DNA from 3 places in the Streptosporangium sp. CA-135522 genome. Region 2 is predicted to be linked to each of the others. Evidence: riboswitches for the same ligand, from Rfam matches in the RefSeq annotation. Region 2 holds a riboswitch; each other region holds the start of a gene.
What was found. A riboswitch is a leader RNA that binds a small molecule or an ion and turns the genes downstream of it on or off. The one in region 2 is predicted to bind S-adenosylmethionine.

Region 1 (6,037 bases), 2.9 Mb from region 2:
GAGAGGTGACGGCCCGAAAGTGACGCGGCCGTCCGTCACGCCATCGATCGTGAAGCTCATCTTGGCATTCTCCCCGGACCGCCCGGCTCGCACCGGAATCATTTGACGGATCCCGTCAAATGACGCGGATCGGATTGACGGAATCCGTCAAATGACGCGGGACTTCGCCGGGACGTCGAAGACCCTGGGTGCCGTGAAGACGATTCGATCGCTCGCCGCGGTCGGCGGCAGCCGCCGCTACTCGGCCGCCCTGCTCGTGGACGCCCTCGGCGCCGGCCTGCTACGGCCCTTCCTGCTCCTGTACGGCGTGACCGCTCTCGGCATGAGCGTCGCGGTCGCGGGCGTCGCCCTCTCCGCGGGGCTGCTCGCCGGCCTGGCGGCGCTGCCGTACGCCGGTCGCCTGATCGACCGGATCGGCGGCCGTCCCGTGGTCGTCGCCAGCCTGCTGGCCCGGTTCGGCGGGGTGGCCGCGCTGCTGACGCTGGACAGCCCGGCCGGTTTCGTGGCGACGGCCGTCCTACTCGGGTTGGGTACCCAGGTCTGGCCTGCCGCGCACGCCGCGTTGGTGACCGAGCTGGTCGAGGGTCGCGCGCGGGACGCGGCGCTGGCCGCGGGACGCGCGCTGCGCAACGCCGGGCTGGGAGCGGGCGCCCTGCTGGCCACCCTCGCGCTCGCCGGAGGAACCGCCGCGCTGAAGACGCTCGCCCTGGCCACCGGGACCGGATTCCTGGTGGCGGCCCTGCTCGTGCTGCGCACGCGGACACTCCGCCCCACGGCCCACGAGGCCGTCGCGGAGACCGCGGGCTCCGAAGACCTCGGGCGGGGGCTGCTCGCGCTGTATCTGCTGAACCTGCCGTACGCGCTGGCCTTCGACGTGCTGGAGGTCGCGCTCCCCGCGGTTCTGGTCGAGCAGCTCCACGTGAGCCCGGCCTGGTCGAGCGGGATCTTCGTGGGCAACACCGTCCTCGTCATCGCGCTGCAGGTCGGGCTGGTGACCCGGCTCGCCGGCCGGCCCCGCAGGTCGGTGTTCGCGCTGTCGGGGCTGTTCCTGGCCGGTTCCTACGCCCTGTACGGCCTGGCCACGTCGGTCACGGGCAACTCCGGCGCGGCGGCCGTGGCCCTGATCTCCGTCGTGTACACGGTCGGGGAGATCCTCTACACGGGCAGCGGGCCGGCGCTGGTCATCGCGACCGCCCCGCCGGGACGCGTCGGCCGCGCGCTGGCCCGCTTCGAGTTGTCCACGGGCGTCGGCCGCGCGCTCGCCCCCGCCGTCCTGACCGCCCTGTTCTCCCTCGGCCACGGGATCCTGTGGATCACGCTCGCCGTCGCCACAGGTCTGGCCGCCGCCGGGATCCGCCGCCTGGCCCCGACCGACACGAGTACGGCGGCGGCGCCCCGCTCGCCCGCCTCGTCCGCCTCGTCCGCCGCCTGACGAGCGCGTCACCCGCCCGGCAACGGCGTCACCGCGCTTGCTATGACTCGATCCGCTGGTCCGGCTCGTAGCGCTGGTGCAGCTCGACCGGCTCCTCCCGGCCCGCCTTGCCGCGCGCCCGGATGTTCAGCATCTCCACGGCGAGCGAGAACGCCATCGCGAAGTAGATGTAGCCCTTCGGGATGTGCTGCTCGAAGCCCTCGGCGAGGAGCACGACGCCGATCAGCACCAGGAAGGACAGGGCGAGCATCTTGATGCTCGGGTGCTTGTCCACGAAGCGGCTGATCGGGCCGGAGGCGAAGAGCATCACGACGACCGAGACGACGACGGCCGCGACCATGACGCCGAGCTCGTCGACCATGCCCACCGCGGTGATCACGGAGTCGAGGGAGAAGACGATGTCCAGGACCATGATCTGGAGGATCACGGCGGTGAAGGAGGAGGCGACCTTGCCACCGGCGTGACCGGACTCGCCCTCCAGGCTGTCGTGCATCTCGTAGACGCTCTTGCCCAGCAGGAACAGGCCCCCGAAGATCAGGATCAGGTCGCGCCCCGAGATGGCCTGCCCGAAGACCTCGAACAGCGGTGATGTGAGTTTCACCACCCACGACAGCGCCAGCAGCAGTGCCAGCCGGCTGACCAGGGCGGCGAGGAGGCCGAGCTTTCGGGCGTTGTCCCGCTGCTCGGGTGGGAGTTTCCCGGCCAGGATGGAGATGAAGATGATGTTGTCGATGCCCAGGACGATCTCCAGGCCGACCAGGGTGGCGAACCCTATCCAGATCTCCGGGTTGCTCACCCAATCCATCGTCCGCTCCTTCGTCAGGTTTCGTCTTCGTCAGGCTTCGTCGGGGCACCGCCCCGGCTTCCAGCAGGCCTCATCGGGGTCGTCGCCCCGACCTCGCCAGGTGTCGTCGGGGTCACCGTCCCGGCTCCATCAGGCTTCACCGGGGTTACAGCCTCGACGAACGGGAGGCCTCAGGAGTTCCTCGACAAGGGGAACATCGCCCTCTTTGCGTACTTGCGGAGCCGGGCCAAGAGTCGGTTATAGTTCCCCTGTAGGTCATGAGTGCCAGTGACAAGCCCCGGCTCGCTGGCCGGCAACCCTCGCGTCCGCGGCGGGGTGCCCCGGGTGAGGACCTGGTCCGGCACGAGGTGTGTCGGGCAAGCGCGGGCTCCACGCACCAACGCCACGGCTTGGGGTCCGATGACCTCGAAGGAGCCTTGGCGTGTCCGCACTGACGATCTTCACTTCCGCCGCCGTCGCCGTCGCCGAGAACACCGTCGCCGCAACCACGGCCACCGAAGCCATCGCCGCCGCCGCCGCGGCTGTCCCCGCGACCCGCGTGTCCGACGACCGGCACATCCCCGCCGTGCTCGGCACGGACCTGGAAGTCCCGGTCAGGGGCGGCAGGCTCGTCTCCTACGCCAACCTCGACTACGCGGCCAGCGCGCCCTGTCTGGAGCCGGTGAGCGCCGCCGTCGCCGCCGCGCTCCCGGCCTACTCCAGCGTCCACCGCGGCGCCGGCTACGCTTCCCAGCTCACCACGGCCCGCTATGAGCAGGCCCGGCACACGGTGCGCGCCTTCGTCGGGGCCCGCCCCGACGACTCGGTGGTCTTCACCCGCAACACCACCGACGCGACCAACCTGCTGGCCCGCAGCCTTCCCCGGGGGACCACCGCCGTGGTCTTCGACACCGAGCACCACGCCTCGCTGCTGCCCTGGGCCGACGCCGTACGGCTCGCGCCTCCCGCCTTCCCCGGTGAGGCGGTCCGCGCCGCCGACGAGGCGCTGGCCGCGATCGACGGCCCCAAGCTGCTGGTCGTGACCGCGGCCTCCAACGTCACCGGCGAGCTGTGGCCGATCGCCGCCCTGGCTCACATCGCCCACCGCCACGGCGCCCGCATCCTCGTCGACGCCGCCCAGCTCGTCCCGCACCGCAGGCTCAACCTGACCGCGTTGGACCTGGACTACGTGGTCTTCTCCGGCCACAAGCTCTACGCCCCGTTCGGCACGGGCGCCCTGATCGGCCGCGCCGACTGGCTGGCGGAGGCGGAGCCGTACCTGCGGGGCGGCGGCGCGGTGAAGGCCGTCAACGACGACGAGACCGAGTGGCACTCCGACCCCGAGGCCCGCCACGAGGCCGGCACCCCGAACGTCCTGGGCGCCATCGCCCTGGCCGCCGCCTGCGACGCCCTGAGCGCCACCGGCTGGAACACGCTGGTCCGCGAGGAGGAGCGCCTGATCGGCCGCCTCCGCGCCGGCCTGGCCACCGTCGAAGGCGTCCACGAGCTGGCCCTGTGGGGTCCCGACCACCCCCGCGTCGGCATCGTCTCCTTCGTGGTCGACGGCTTCACCGCCCGCGAGGTCGCCGAGGTCCTGTCCGGCGAGTACGGCATCGGCGTGCGCGACGGCAAGTTCTGCGCCCACCCCTTCGTCCGCCACCTCCTCGGCGCCAAGGACGGCGGCTGCGAGGACGTCACCGCCTCCGCCGTCCGCGCCTCCATCGGGATCGGCAGCACCGAGGAGCACGTCGACCGTCTCATCGCCGCCCTGCGGGATCTCGTCACCCGGCGCTGACGTGACAGCATGGCCCTATGACTGAGCGTCGTGCCGAAGAGGCGCCCCGGGAGATCAGCGTGGGGATCGGCGCCGGGGCGGACGCCGTGCACGCGGTGCGCGGCAAGGAGCTCGCGACCGAGGACATGGTCCTCAACATCGGGCCGCAGCACCCGTCCACGCACGGGGTGCTGCGGTTGCGGCTCACGCTGGACGGGGAGCGGATCAGCGCGGCCGAGCCGATCGTGGGCTACATGCACCGCGGCGCGGAGAAGCTGTTCGAGGTGCGCGACTACCGGCAGATCATCATGCTGGCCAACCGGCACGACTGGCTGTCGGCGTTCGCCAACGAGCTGGGCGTCGTGCTCGCGGTGGAGCGGATGCTCGGCATGGAGGTGCCGGTCCGGGCGGTCTGGATGCGCACCCTGCTGGCCGAGCTGAACCGGGTGCTCAGCCACCTGATGTTCCTCGGTTCCTATCCGCTGGAGCTCGGCGCGATCACCCCGGTCTTCTACGCGTTCCGGGAGCGCGAGACCCTCCAGGCGGTGATGGAGGAGATCTCCGGTGGCCGGATGCACTACATGTTCAACCGGGTCGGCGGCCTCAAGGAGGATGTGCCCGAGGGGTGGACGGACCGGGCCGCGCGCGCCGTCGCGGACGTGCGGCGACGGCTGCCCGACATCGAGAACCTGATCGCCGGCAATGAGATCTTCCTGGCCCGCACGCTCGGGGTGGGCGTGCTGGACCGTGAAACGATCATGCAGTACGGCGTGAGCGGCCCGATCGCCCGCGCCTCCGGGGTGGACGTCGACCTGCGCAGGGACGACCCCTACCTCGCCTACGACGAGCTGCCGGTGCGGGTCGTCACCCGGTCGGCCGGAGACTGCCATGCCCGGTTCGAGGTGCTGCTGGAGCAGGCCAAGGTCTCCCTGGACCTGGCGGACGCCTGCCTGGAGCGGCTGCGGGAGCTGCCGCGCGGGCCGGTCAACCAGCGTCTTCCCAAGGTGCTCAAGGTCCCCGAGGGCCACACCTACGCCTGGACCGAGAACCCCCTCGGCATCAACGGCTACTACCTGGTCTCGCGCGGCGAGAAGACCCCGTGGCGGATGAAGCTCCGCTCCGCCTCCTACAACAACGTCCAGGTGCTGCGCGAGATGCTTCCCGGTCATCTGGTCGCCGACATGGTGGCCATCCTCGGCTCGATGTTCTTCGTGGTCGGCGACATCGACAAGTGACCGCCGGCGGCCGGAGCACGAAGCCGCCGGTCAGCGCTCCGCGGGCAGGCCGTTGACAGAGTCCTCCCCGGTCTCTACGGCTTCCCCTGCCTCCCCGGCTTCCCCGGTCCTCCCGGCTTCCCCGGTCCTCCCGACTTCCCCGGTCCTCCCGACTTCTCCGGCCTCCCCGGCCTCCCCGGCTTCGCGGGTTTCGCGCCAGGCGCGCTGGAGGTCGGCCACCCGCTGGAGCGAGCGCTTGAAGTCGGCGTAGGCCTCCTCGCCCAGCTCCTCCGCATGCCGCCGTTCGATGGCGGCCATGATGGCGTCCGATCTGGTCATCTGGTCGAGGCCGAGGGCCGTGGGAAAGATGAGCTTGGCCCGGCGGTCCTGGGGATCGGGGCGGCGCTCCACGTAGCCGAGGGCGACCAGCTCGTCGACGAGGGTGCCGATGACCTGCTTGTGCTGACCGGACTGCTGGGACAGCTCCGTGGCCCTGCTCCCTTCGGCGTCGAGGTAGGCCAGCACCGCCCCGTGCCGGGGCCGGAGCCGGGAGTGCCCCTCCTCGGAGAGGGTCTCGAACATCTCCTTCTGGACGGCGAACAGCACGTTGCCGGCCAAGATCCCCAGGTCAGAAGTTATCCGCTTGCGTTCACTGCGACGCATGACCGTCCCTCCAGAAATTTAATCACCAACTTTGACTATCACTATTTTTTACTATACCGTGATTCTTACCTGCTCACCAAGGAGGAGACAGAGATGACGACCACCGTGGAACTCACCCGCTTCCGGGTCGCACCGCACCGTGCCCAGGCACTTCTCGACGCGCGACCCGC
Region 2 (6,037 bases):
GAATCGTTGCCGAAGGTGTTCTCCAGCGAGGAGTCGTAGACCTGCGCGCTGCCCTGGCCGACGACGCTCCAGGCCCGCTTCGCCGTACCCTGGTAGACCGAGTTGAGGACCGCGTCCACGTCGACGGCGTCCCGGAAGGCCTCACGCACCCGTTTGTCGTCGAACGGCGCGTGGGAGACGTTGAAGTAGTAGGAGAACGCGCTGCCGGAGTTGAGGCTGGTCTCCAGCTTCAACCGAGGGTCGCTCTTGATCAGGCCGATCTCCGTGGCGGGCACGCCCTCGATCACCTGGACCTGGCCCGAGGTGAGCGCGCCGACCCGGACCGCCGCCTCGGGCAGGAAACGGTAGGTCACTTCGGAAAGCCGTGCGGGCCCCTGGTGGGCCGAGCCGGCAGGCGGCCAGTTGTAGTTCGGGTTGCGCCTGTAGTGGACCTCCTGGCCCGGTGCGAACCGGTCGAGGATGAAAGGCCCGGTGCCGACCACGTCCACCCCACCGGCTTTGAGGTCCTTGGCGTTCTTCAGCGACTTCGGGGAGACCTGGCCGGCGTACGGCGAGGCCAGGAAGTCCAGGAACAGACCGTCCGGGGCCTTCAGTTTGATCTTGAGGGTGTGCGGGCCGGCCACCTCGGCGCCGTCGAAGTCGCGGAGCTGGATGGCGGCCACCGCCGGGTTGTAGCCCGGCGAGAGGAGCTGGTCGAAGTTCGCCTTCACCGACGCGGCGTCGAACTTCTCTCCGTCGTGGAAGGTGACGTCGTCACGGAGCTGGAGGGTGTAGGTGAGGCCGTCCTTGGAGACCTCCCAGGATTCGGCGAGCCACGGCAGGAACTCGCCGTCCTTCCCTCTGGCGATCAACGAGTCGAACTGGTTGTGCACCAGCAGGCGGGCCTTGTTCTGTCCCCACTGCTGGGGGTTGAACGTGATGGGCTGTGTCTCCACCGCCCACACCAGTGATCCTCCGCCTCCGCCGCCGGCCGCGGCTGTCGGAGCCTCCGTCTCGGCCCCGCACGCCGCCAGCGCCAGCACTCCGGCCAACGTCAGAGCGCCCCATCTCAACTTCACTTTCTTCTCCTTAACGGCTTCGAATTAACGGCTTCGAACGGCTCGGGCGACATAGGGCGCGGTCAGGCGACGTTTCTGATCTGGGTGGTGACGGTTTCGGACAGCACGATCCGGGCGAGCGCGTCGGCGTGCCGGAACAGCGGGGCGTTGAGACCGGGCCGGGCGAATCCGCCGGTGGCCCGGCCGCCGACCACCCACGGGCCGAAGGCGAATCTGCGGGGGTGGGGGGTGTCGGACCGATCGAGCAGGCGGCGGTCGGCCGGCCGTACCTTCAGCAGCCCGGAGTCCTCGTCGGCCTCGCCCCGGTCCCGGAGCGCGGAGATCAGCGGATCGGTGGCCCTGCTCACGCTGGGCGCGGGCAGGCGAGCCTCGATCAGGGTCGTGGCCGCCACCCCGCCGGGGACGGTGGGGCTGTGCGCCCACCACCGCCGGTCGCGGTGTTCCACCTTCAGGTCCGCGCCGAGGAAGGTGACCACGCCCGCCTTGCCGAGGGCCCGAAGCTCCTCCAGCCGGGGACCGGGCGGGCCGCTGGCGATGTAGTTGAAGAAGCCGTGGAACCAGGGATCGGAGACGCCCGCCTCGGCGAGGACGCCGTAGACGGACAGCAGCCCGAGGATCATGGCGTGGTCGGCGCTGTGCGCCGGATCGGACCGCCGCTCCAGGCCCGCCCCCAGGTAGCCCTGCATCCACCTGCGCAGCCCCGCCGAGTCACCGAATCGCATCCGGTCCAGCGGCCGGTCCAGCCGGTCGAAGTCCAGCCGGTCCAGATGCCGGGGCACGGCCTTGCGGATCAGCACCCGCATCCCGGGGCTGCGCCACTCTTCGGCCGCGAACGCCTCCTCGAACTCCGCCCAGCTCACCCGGGATCGCTTCGGGTGGGCGGTGATCAGCTCGTGGTAGTAGGCGAACGCCAGTTCCTTGGCGACCAGCGGCCACACGTCCCTGCGGAAGTTCCACGGCCCTTCGCCCAGTGCCCGCGCGGTGAGGAAGCGCGGCACCGGCGGGCGAACGCCCCGGAAGGGGTATCCGGTCTTCGAGCGGTACGGCACGCCGCGGCGCGAGCCCACCTGGAGCAGCGGCTCACGCCCGCTGGGCAGGTAGACGAGCTCCCCGTCGTACTCGCGGACGAATCGGCCGCCCCGGCCCGAGGTGAACAGCACCATCAGATCGATGAAAGCCAGCCCCATGCCGCGCACGATCACCGCTTCCCCACCGGGCACCCGGTCCAGGTCGAGGTCGGCCGTGTAGCCGGTGGGAAGATAGCGCAGCCCGCTGCCGGCGGCCGTCCTCGCGAGCGCCTGCTCCTGTCCGGTCGGGGTCACGTCGCCGTGTCCCTGGGCGAGGATCACCGCGTCCACCTCGATCGTCCGGCCGTCCTCCAGCGTCACGACCTGCCCGCCGGGAACGTCGGCGAGGTCCAGCGCACGGGTCGCGTGGACGTGCACCCGGACGCCGCGCGGGGCGGTGTCCACCGTGTGGTGGAAGACGTGGGACAGGTAGGCGCTCTGCACCGGCCGCGAGGCGAACCTGCCGGGGTCACCGCCGAGCCACTCGGCCAGCGACGGCCCGGGACGGATCGGGCCCTGGCACCGTACCGACTCGTCGGTGAACAGCGTCACGTCGGCGGCGGTGGAGTTCATCCAGAGCAGGTCGGGCTGCTCGCTGCGCCAGACCCGCCCGCCGCCCGGCGGGTAGGGGTCGATCACGTGGATGTCCAGCGACGGCCAGTGGAGCAGGTCGGCCGCGTTGGCGCAGATCCGCTCCACCAGGCAGGTGCCGGTCGGCCCGGCACCGATGACGGCGATGGAGGCGCTCATACCGCTGCTCTGCGGTGGGGCTCGTCCCAGTCGGCGTGCAGCGGCTCGACCGGGATCCGCCAGGGGTCGGTCTCCGTGGAGGCCGGGGCGGAGATCGCGGCGAAGTCGGTGTTCTCGCGGAAGGCGGGGTGCTGGTAGAGGTCCCTGGCGTAGCCCCACAGGTTCGGGAAGGCGGTCAGCGGGCGCTCGCTGATCCTGGCGGCCGGATTGTCGCTCACGTCGAAGCGCAGCAGCGTCGGCCAGAGCCGCACGTCCGCCTCGGTGATCCCCGAGCCGAACAGGAACCTGCGGTCCGCGAGGCGGGCGTCGAGCTCCTCCAGGAAGGAGATCACGGCCTGCCGGGCCTCGTGGTAGTCCGCCTCGGTGCCGGCCGACGCCACACGGCCCGCCGCCGTGTTGACGTACTCGTAGATCCTGGCGTTGAGCGCGTCGATCTCCGGCCGGAGCTCCTCGGGGTAGAGGTCGGTCTCCGGGTCGCCGCCGAACCGGGTGGCCAGGTCGATGGTGATGTCGGGGAAGTCGTTGCTGACGATCCGCCCGGTCGTCCTGTCCCACAGCGTCGGCACCGAGACGTGCCCGTCGAACCCCGGCTCCGTCGCCTCGTAGGCCTCGCGGAGCGTGGCGAACCCGTTCACCGGGTCGGCCCCGCGCCGCTCGCGGAACGCCCAGCCGCGCCCGTCACGCTCGTCGTCCACGTAGGACAGCGAGATCACGTCCTGCAGCCCCTTGAGCGAGCGCACGATCGCCGCCCGCTGGGCGTAGGGACAGACCGCCGCGACGTAGAGGTGGTAACGCCCGGCTTGGGCCGGGAAATCACCGGCGCCGTCGGCGGTGATCCGTCCCTGGAAGGGGTAGCGGGGGCCGGGCCGGCCACCCGGCTGGTAGCGGCCGTAGGCGTCGAGGTCGACGGGGCCGGCGTAGTTCAGTGTGATCTCGGACATGTGCTGCTCCCAGGCATGCCTCGGTGACCCGGTGAGGGGTCCGCGCTTGCGGCACGCCCACCGTGCCGCCGGGTCTTCCCCGGGGGCACCCCGCCGCGGTGCGAGGGTTGCCGGTCAGTCAGCCGGGGCTTTGCACTAACACTCTTAACCTAGTTAGAAGGTAGGAAATACATAGATCTATGTCAAGCCTTATTGTCGAGGGATGTCACAAGAGATCGTGAATGTGGTCTATCGCAAGTACGACGGCTCACTGCACTGGCATCACCCGGCCCTGCTGCTCGGCGAGGACGAGCACGGGGTCTGGACCGGCTGTGTCGCCGGCTCCAGCGGCAGCAAGGGCGACAACCCCCCGGTCACCTGGCCTAACGCGTTCGTGATGCTCTTCCCCCGCGACGGGTGGTGGACGGCCTCCTTCAACGCCCAGCCGCACAAGGTCGAGATCTACTGCGACATCTCGACCGTGCCCGAGTGGCGCGACGGCGAGGTGACCATGGTCGATCTCGACCTCGACGTGCTCCGCATGCGCGACGGCCGGATCATCCTGGACGACGAGGACGAGTTCGAGGAGCACCAGATCCGATACGCCTATCCCCCCGACGTCATCGCCACGGCCCGCAGCACGGCCGCCCGGCTCATGGAGGCCGTCACCGCCGGCACCGCCCCCTTCACCACCGCCCCCCACTGGCTCTCCCGGGTGACCTGACCCTCCGGCGAGGAGCCTCCGGCAGGGGAACGGGAGGGGTGTCCGGCGATCCCCGGAGCGTACGGCTCGCCGCTCGGCGCCCTACAGGGGCGGGAATCCGGGGACGCGGCGCTCGACGAAGCTGGCCACCCCCTCGGCGAAGTCGGGGCGGCGGAAGGACTCGGTCATCAGGCGGACGGCGGCCGACTCCGACGACTCCAGGGTCTGGCTCCAGTCGCCCCACACCTGCCGCTTGATCACGGCCATCGACGCCGGCGAGCTGTGCGTCGCCAGCTCGCGGGCGTAGGCCAGGGTCTCCTCCATCAGGCTCTCGCCGGGCACCGACCGGTTGACCAGGCCGAGCTCGTAGGCCTGCGCCCCGGTGAACGTGCGGCCGGACAGCAGCAGGTCCATGGCCCTGGCCTGGCCGATGAGCCTGGGCAGGATCCACGACAGGCCGTACTCGGCGATCAGGCCACGGCGGGCGAAGGCCGTCGTCCACTTCGCCTCGGCCGCGGTGAAGACCATGTCGCAGACCAGGGCGTGGACCATGCCGAGCCCGGCGCAGGCTCCGTTGACGGCCGCGATGACCGGCTTGCCGATCGTGACGGGGAAGGTGGTGGGGCGCTTGTCCGGCTCCCCCTCGTAGGAGCCGTCCTGGATGGCGTTGAGGGTCTGGAAGTCCGCGCCGGCGCAGAACCCCTTCCCCGCCCCGGTCACGACGATCACCCGGACCTCCGGGTCCCGCTCGGCCTGCGCCAGCTGGTCGAAGTAGCGCCGCCCCATCGCGTCCGTCCAGGCGTTGAGCCGCTCCGGCCGGTTGAACGTCAGCGTCAGCACACCCTGGTCGATCGACGGCAGTACCAGATCCAACATCTCGCGCCCTCCTTGTCCGCCCCCCCATACCGAACCATGTTCTACATCTGGCCGCAACGCGCCGGGCCCCGGTCGCCCCGGTTCGCGCGTGCTCCTCGGGCCGGGGCCCGGATCGGCCGGGCGTGGTTCGATCGGTGACGCGGACCGTCAGCGTGATTCGATCGGTGACGCGGACCGTCAGCGTGATTCGATCGGTGACGCGGACCGTCAGCGTGATTCGATCGGTGACGCGGACCGTCAGCGTGGTTCGATCGGTGACGCGGACCGTCAGCGTGGTTCGATCGGTGACGCGGACCGTCAGGCGGTGAAGAACTCCGTCAGCGCCGGGGCGATGGCCGCCGGATCCACATTGTGCGGCTGCCCCGCCAGGGTGAGGCGCCGGGCACCGGGCACCGAGGCGGCGACCGCCTGCGCGGTGGCGCTCAGCCACGGCGTCGTCGCCCCCTCGACCACCAGCGTGGGCACCGCCACCGAGGCCAGCCGCTCGACCGGCAGCGAGAAGTCCCCGAGGATGGCGGCGTCGTAGACCAGCGTGTGCGCTATCGCCTCCATCGTTCCCCAGAACGGCAGGTCGCGCATCGGGGCGACGAACTCGGCGGGCATGCCCACCGCGGCGGTGAAGAACAGCTCCAGCATCTCCCCCCGGCGCCCCTCGGCCAGCAG
Region 3 (6,037 bases), 3.2 Mb from region 2:
CCGCCCTGGCCGCTGCCGCCCTGATCGCCGCCCCGATGGCCGCCTCCGCTTCGGCCACGCAGCGCCTGTCCTTCCGGGGAATGAACCTGACGATCCCCTCCGCCTGGAGGGTGCATCGCGACGGCGACCAGGTCAAGGTGATCACCGGAACGTGCGGTGAGCCGTCCGGGGGCTATTTCACGCCCGGGTGCGACGCCTTCTGGATCTTCGGCCCGAAGAGGATCAAGTACGGGCACGAGGGGTTTTCGGCCTATACGCCCGAGCGCCCCTTCTACCCCGCCAGCGATGTGCAGCGCTGCCCCTTCAACGGCAAGCACGGTCAGGTCCTCGGCAAGGCCACCGTGGCGGACCTGCGCCAGGTCGGAGCCGGGCACAAGGCGAACTACCGGTCCTGGTCCGGCCGGTGCGTGAAGTACACCAACGGCGAGCAGACCGCGACCTTCGACCAGCGTGAGTGGTTCCTGCCCAAGTCGAAGATCCTCGTGGTCGACGTCTGGAACACCCCAGGCCTGGCGGGCGTGCTGAAAGGCGCTACCTGGAGCTGACCAGGATCCCGCCGACGGCCAGCCCGATCAGGACGGGCACCATCACGAACGCCCGCTGGGTGCCGAACCCGTCGGCCAGCGCGCCCAGCAGGAGCGGTCCCATGCCCACCGCGAGGCCGGCGAAGATGGAGGCGGCGGCGGTGGCCTGGTCCGCCCGCCCGCCGGAGGCGTCCAGCACGCGCGACAGAGCCAGCGGGAAGTGCAGCGAGACCCCGAGCCCGGACAGGGCCAGGCCCACGTAGGACAGGACGGGGGTACGGCTGAGCCAGAAGAGCGTCCAGCCGGCGGCGGTGAGCGCGAGGGCGCCGACGAGCAGGGGCGCGGGCCGCACCCGTAGCGCCAGCCGCGCTCCGGTGAACCGCCCGGCCGCCAGGCCGGCCGTGAACGCGGTCAGCCCGGTCGCGGCGACCGCGGCCGACAGTCCGGTCTGGTCGGCGAAGAGCTTGGCCGCCCACAGGTTGAAGCAGAACTCCAGCGCGACGCAGCACAACAGCACGGTCCCCGCGACGTAGAAGCGCCAGCCGAACCGAGCCCCGCTCTCCGGGCCGGCGACGGCCGCGGCGTTCTCGCGCTCGGGGATCCAGATTCGGCCCATGGTCAGCGCGAGCAGCGCGGTCAGGACCGGGGTCATCAGCAGCGCCGCCCGCCAGCCGAGCGCGGTCTGCGCGGCGAAGCTGACGACGAACGGGGCCGCGATGCCGACGGTCACCCCGACGGCGTTGGCCTCGCTGATCGCCGCGGCGCCCGCCGGGCCGTGGTGGTCGTTGAGCGCGGCCATGCCGGCGTAGAGGGTGATCGACGCCATCCCGCTGGCGATGCCGTACCCGGCGAGGGTGACCGGCAGCGTGGTGCCCGTCATCACCAGCAGGACACCGACATTCATTCCGGCCAGCCCCAGCCAGGTCACGGCCCGGCGGCCGATCCTCCTGGTGAGCCAGGGAAGCGCGAGCCCGGTGAGGATGCCGCCGACCGCCATCGAGGTGCCGTGCAGTCCGGCGACCCCCTGCGACACGCCCTGGTCGATGCGGAGCATCGGAAGCGCGGCGCTGAGGCCGTAGAGGTAGGTGGCGAAGGTGCCGAGCTGCAGGTAGATGAGCCAGGTGGCGCGATCACGGGTCAACCGGACGGGAGTGATCGTGGTCACTGGTTCCCTCGGGTGGGCGACAGACGGATTTTCTCGCAAACTATCTCACGGCGGGACAAACGTTCTAGAGCTCGTTCGGTGTTTCAGCGGAGGGCGGTGCGCCGGTCCGGGTTTCGGCGTCCCGGTGAAGGGCGGCGAGCAGGTTCGGCTTCGGTGTCCCGGTGGGAGCGGTGAGGGCGGTGCGCCGGTCCGGGTCTCGGCGTCTCAGCAGAGCGCGTCGAGCTGGTCGGAGAACCAGCGGCGCGGGGGGAGCGCGGTGGCCGCGGCCGACAGGCTGGCCCCCCTGCGGGCGCGCTCCTCCTCGGGCATCACCAGGCCCTCGTGGAGGGCTGCGGCCGTGGCCGAGACGTCATAGGGATTGACCATGAGCGCGTGCTCGCCCAACTCGGCGGCGGCGCCCGCCTCGCGTGACAGGACCAGCGCGCTGTCGGGGGACAGCACGGGACCCTCCTTGGCCACGAGGTTCATGCCGTCGCGGATCGGATTGACCAGCAGCACGTCGGCCAGCCGGTAGGCGGCCAGCGAGCGAGGGTAGTCGTCGTGCACGTTGAGGATCACCGGGTCCCAGTCCTCGGTGGCGTACTCGTCCTCGATCTCCTGGGCGCAGCGCTGCACCGCCGCGGTGTATTCGCGGTATTCGGGCAGATCGTGACGGGAGGGATAGGCGAAGGCGAGGTGCACGACGCGGCCGTGCCACTCGGGGTGGGCCGCCAGGAACTCCCGGTAGGCGGTCAGACCCCGGACGATGTTCTTCGACAGCTCGGTCCGGTCGATCCGTACGATCAGCTTGCGGTCGCCGACCTGGTCGCGCAGGGCGGCCATGTGCGACTCGACGTCGGGTTCGGAGGCTCGCGCCCACAGCGCCTTGCCGTCCACGCCGAGGCTGTGCACGCCGATCCGGGTGGTTCTGCCCCCGTGGGCGACCGTACGGCCCGCGCGGTCGACCTCCGCGCCGAGCACCGTCTCGCAGCAGTCCATGAAGGCTCCCGCCCAGCGCCCGGTCAGGAATCCCGCGTGGTCGGCGCCCAGGATGCCTTCGAGGAGCTCGATCCCGACGTCGTCGGGCAGCAGGCTGAAATACTCCGGCGGCGCCCACGGGGTGTGCGAGAAGTGGGCCACCCGCAGGTCGGGCCGCTCGCCTCTCAGCATGGCCGGAACCAGGGTCAGGTGGTAGTCCTGCACCATCACCCTCGCCCCGTGCGCGGCCTCCTCGGCCAGAGCCATCGCGAACGCCTCGTTGTAGGCCTGGTAGGACTCCCACTCCCGGCCGAAGCGGGCGTCGAACTGCGGCTGGTTGGGGGTGTCGTAGAGGAGATGGTTGACGAACCAGAGAGTGGAGTTCGCGACCGCGTTGTAGGCCCGGTGGAAGATCGTCGGAGGGATGTCGAGCATCCGCACCGCCCCGGTGTCGTAGCCGGCGTGGTCGAGCCGGCCGCCGGGTGCGAGCCGTACGGCGCTCCGGTCGCCGTCGGACAGCGCGGCGCAGACCCAGAGCATGTCGAGGTCCTTGGCCACCTCCGCCAGACCGGACACCAGGCCGCCGCCTCCCCTGCGCATGCTCAGGGAGCCGTCCTCGGAGAGAGTGAAGGAGACGGGGCCGCGGTTGGAGGCCACCAGGATCGCGTTCATTAGATCCCCTCGCCTAGGGACATGCTTGTCCCGAAGGTTAACCAAACATAACCCTCGACCGTAGGATGTCCAGCGACTGTGACCGCTGATGGGGGCTCGCGATGGCGCTGGACGAGACGACCGAGGAACTGGCCCGCTTGGCAGCCCAAGGCGATCACCGCGCGCTGGGCGAGTTGCTCAAGCGCATCGAACCGGACGTGCTGCGGCACTGCGGGCGCATCCTGCCCTATCGGCAGGACGCCGAGGAGGCGTGCCAGGACACGCTGCTCGCGGTGGCTCGTAACATCGGCCGGTTCGAAGGGCGGGCCCGGTTCACCACGTGGCTGCACATCGTAACCGCCAACTGCGCCCGGACCACCTACCGCTCGCTTAAGCGGCGCTCGGCCGAGCAGACCTCGGACGAGCTGCCGTTGCAGCGGCCCGACGTCGCCCGGGTGAGCGTGATCGCCGGATCCCGGCTGGACCTGCTCGACGCGATGGAGGCGCTGGAGGCCGAAAAGCCCGAGCTGGCCCAGGCGTTGGTGCTGCGCGACATCTGCCAGCTCGATTACAACGAGGTGGCCGAGCAGCTCGGCATCCCGCTCGGCACCGCCAAGTCCCGGATCCACCAGGCGCGCAAATACGTCCAGGGTGCGTTGGGCGACGCCTACGGCTTCTGAACGCGGCGTGACGTCGGCCGTTTCACCAGGGCCGTGGTTTCACCGGGCCGTGGTTTCACCGGGGGCGTGAAGGTGATCCCGGCACCGCGGCCTGGACGCTCGGACTCCATCGCTTCGCCGCGAGTTTGTCCACATGCTGTGGACAACGTGCGGTCGCGGGTGCGTGCGGCGTGTTTCGCGGCCGACGATCTGGCGAGAATGTCCGACAGGTAACACATTGCGTCTTGCACAGTGAGACACCTGGTCAGGATGGCGGCAAGGCGATGTAGAGTGCGTAGGACCTGCTCGTCAGGTTTCCAACTGAATATTTGCTCATCCAGAGGGGTGGAGGGACCGGCCCTGCGAAGCCCCGGCAACCCTCCCGGTTCAAGACTCGTGATCTGACGAGGTCGGCCGGGACAGGTGCCAATTCCGGTCTGTGACCAGGGTGGTCGCAGACGAAGATGAGGGAAAGGCCTCGCTTCATGGCGCTCGCAAGCACTGAAACCACCACCTCGCCCGTTCGCGTCGAAGACACGCGGAACAAGCCCTTCGGCCCCGCCGCGGCACTGTCCTGTCGCGAGTGCGGTGCCCGCTACGACCTCGGTCCCAGCTTCGCCTGCGTCGAGTGTTTCGGGCCCCTTGAGATCGCCTACGACTTCGGGCGCGTGACCCGGGAGCAGATCGCCGAGGGGCCGACGAACATCTGGCGCTACCGCTCGCTGCTGCCCGTCCCGGCGGACGTGGCGACCAAGCCCAACATGGCGCCCGGCTGGACCAAGCTGGTCAAGGCCGACAACCTCGCCCGTGAGCTGGGCATCCGCTCGTTGCACGTCAAGGACGACTCCGGCAACCCCACCCACTCCTTCAAGGACCGCGTGGTGGCCATCGCCGTCGAGGCGGCCCGTAACTTCGGCTTCCACACCCTGTCCTGCTCCTCCACCGGCAACCTGGCCGGCGCGGTGACCGCGGCCGCGGCACGGGCCGGGTTGGACGCCTGCGTGTTCATCCCCGCGGACCTGGAGGAAGCCAAGATCGTCATGGCGTCGGTCTACGGCGGCAGGCTCGTCGGCATCAAGGGCACCTACGACGACGTCAACCGCTTCTGCTCCGAACTCATCGGGGACGAGCTGGGCGACAAGTGGGGCTTCGTCAACGTCAACCTCCGGCCTTACTACGCCGAGGGCTCCAAGACCCTGGCCTACGAGATCGCCGAGCAGCTCGGCTGGCGGATCCCCGACCAGATCGTCATCCCGGTCGCGTCCGGCTCCCAGCTCACGAAGATCGACAAGGCTTTCAAGGAGCTGATCGCGCTCGGGCTCGTCGAGGACAAGCCGTACAAGATCTTCGCGGCCCAGGCCGAGGGCTGCTCCCCGGTCTCCGCCGCCTACAAGGCCGGTCACGACGTGATCCGCCCGGTCAAGCCGGACACCATCGCCAAGTCGCTGGCGATCGGAAACCCCGCCGACGGCCCCTACGTGCTGGACATCGCCCGGCGCACCGGGGGCGCGGTGGAGGACGTCACGGACGCCGAGGTCGTCGACGCGATCCGGCTGCTGGCCAGGACCGAGGGCATCTTCGCCGAGACGGCGGGCGGCGTGACCGTCGGCGTGCTGCGCAAGCTGGTGGCCTCCGGGCGGCTCGACCCCGATGGGGAGACCGTGGTCCTCAACACCGGCGACGGTCTCAAGACCCTCGACGCGGTGGCGGAACAGGCTCGCCCCACCGCCGTCATCCGGCCGTCTCTCGACGCATTCCGTACGGCTATCGCCTAGAAAATCGTGAAAGGTACTGAACTATGAGCGTTTCTGTGCGGATTCCGACGATTCTCCGAACCTACACCGATGGTACCGCCGAGGTGAGCGCCGAGGGCGAGACCCTGCGCGACGTTCTGCAGAAGCTCGATGCCGACTTCCCCGGGATCGGTGCTCGCATTCTCGATGAAACGGGCAAGATTCGCCGTTTTGTCAATGTCTACGTCGGAGATGAGGACGTCCGATTCGCGGACAACCTTGACACGGCGACGCCCTCCGGCGTTCAGATCTCCATCATTCCGGCGGTCGCCGGAGGCTGAGCGCCCA

Region 1: it holds a riboswitch for S-adenosylmethionine, as region 2 does, so the genes downstream of both, ACQPYK_RS47195 (aminotransferase class V-fold PLP-dependent enzyme) here and ACQPYK_RS12650 (glutathione S-transferase C-terminal domain-containing protein) in region 2, are expected to answer to the same signal.
Region 3: it holds a riboswitch for S-adenosylmethionine, as region 2 does, so the genes downstream of both, thrC (threonine synthase) here and ACQPYK_RS12650 (glutathione S-transferase C-terminal domain-containing protein) in region 2, are expected to answer to the same signal.

What each region holds. Positions count from the first base shown of each region.
Region 1 covers NZ_CP192026.1:10,067,598-10,073,634, forward strand. Annotated here, with positions in the region: gene ACQPYK_RS47180 (DUF5937 family protein) at 1-60, opposite strand, end outside; gene ACQPYK_RS47185 (MFS transporter) at 194-1,432, shown strand; gene ACQPYK_RS47190 (TerC family protein) at 1,473-2,237, opposite strand; SAM riboswitch class IV at 2,491-2,606, shown strand; gene ACQPYK_RS47195 (aminotransferase class V-fold PLP-dependent enzyme) at 2,740-4,011, shown strand; gene ACQPYK_RS47200 (NADH-quinone oxidoreductase subunit D) at 4,029-5,225, shown strand; gene ACQPYK_RS47205 (MarR family winged helix-turn-helix transcriptional regulator) at 5,256-5,867, opposite strand; gene ACQPYK_RS47210 (antibiotic biosynthesis monooxygenase family protein) at 5,961-6,037, shown strand, end outside.
Region 2 covers NZ_CP192026.1:2,660,411-2,666,447, reverse strand. Annotated here, with positions in the region: gene ACQPYK_RS12660 (ABC transporter substrate-binding protein) at 1-1,058, opposite strand, end outside; gene ACQPYK_RS12655 (FAD/NAD(P)-binding protein) at 1,121-2,875, opposite strand; gene ACQPYK_RS12650 (glutathione S-transferase C-terminal domain-containing protein) at 2,872-3,816, opposite strand; SAM riboswitch class IV at 3,854-3,966, opposite strand; gene ACQPYK_RS12645 (DUF402 domain-containing protein) at 4,019-4,519, shown strand; gene ACQPYK_RS12640 (enoyl-CoA hydratase-related protein) at 4,601-5,374, opposite strand; gene ACQPYK_RS12635 (alpha/beta fold hydrolase) at 5,672-6,037, opposite strand, start outside.
Region 3 covers NZ_CP192026.1:9,712,222-9,718,258, reverse strand. Annotated here, with positions in the region: gene ACQPYK_RS45620 (hypothetical protein) at 1-545, shown strand, start outside; gene ACQPYK_RS45615 (MFS transporter) at 532-1,689, opposite strand; gene ACQPYK_RS45610 (alpha,alpha-trehalose-phosphate synthase (UDP-forming)) at 1,894-3,318, opposite strand; gene ACQPYK_RS45605 (RNA polymerase sigma factor) at 3,420-3,977, shown strand; SAM riboswitch class I at 4,287-4,427, shown strand; gene thrC (threonine synthase) at 4,442-5,731, shown strand; gene ACQPYK_RS45595 (MoaD/ThiS family protein) at 5,755-6,030, shown strand.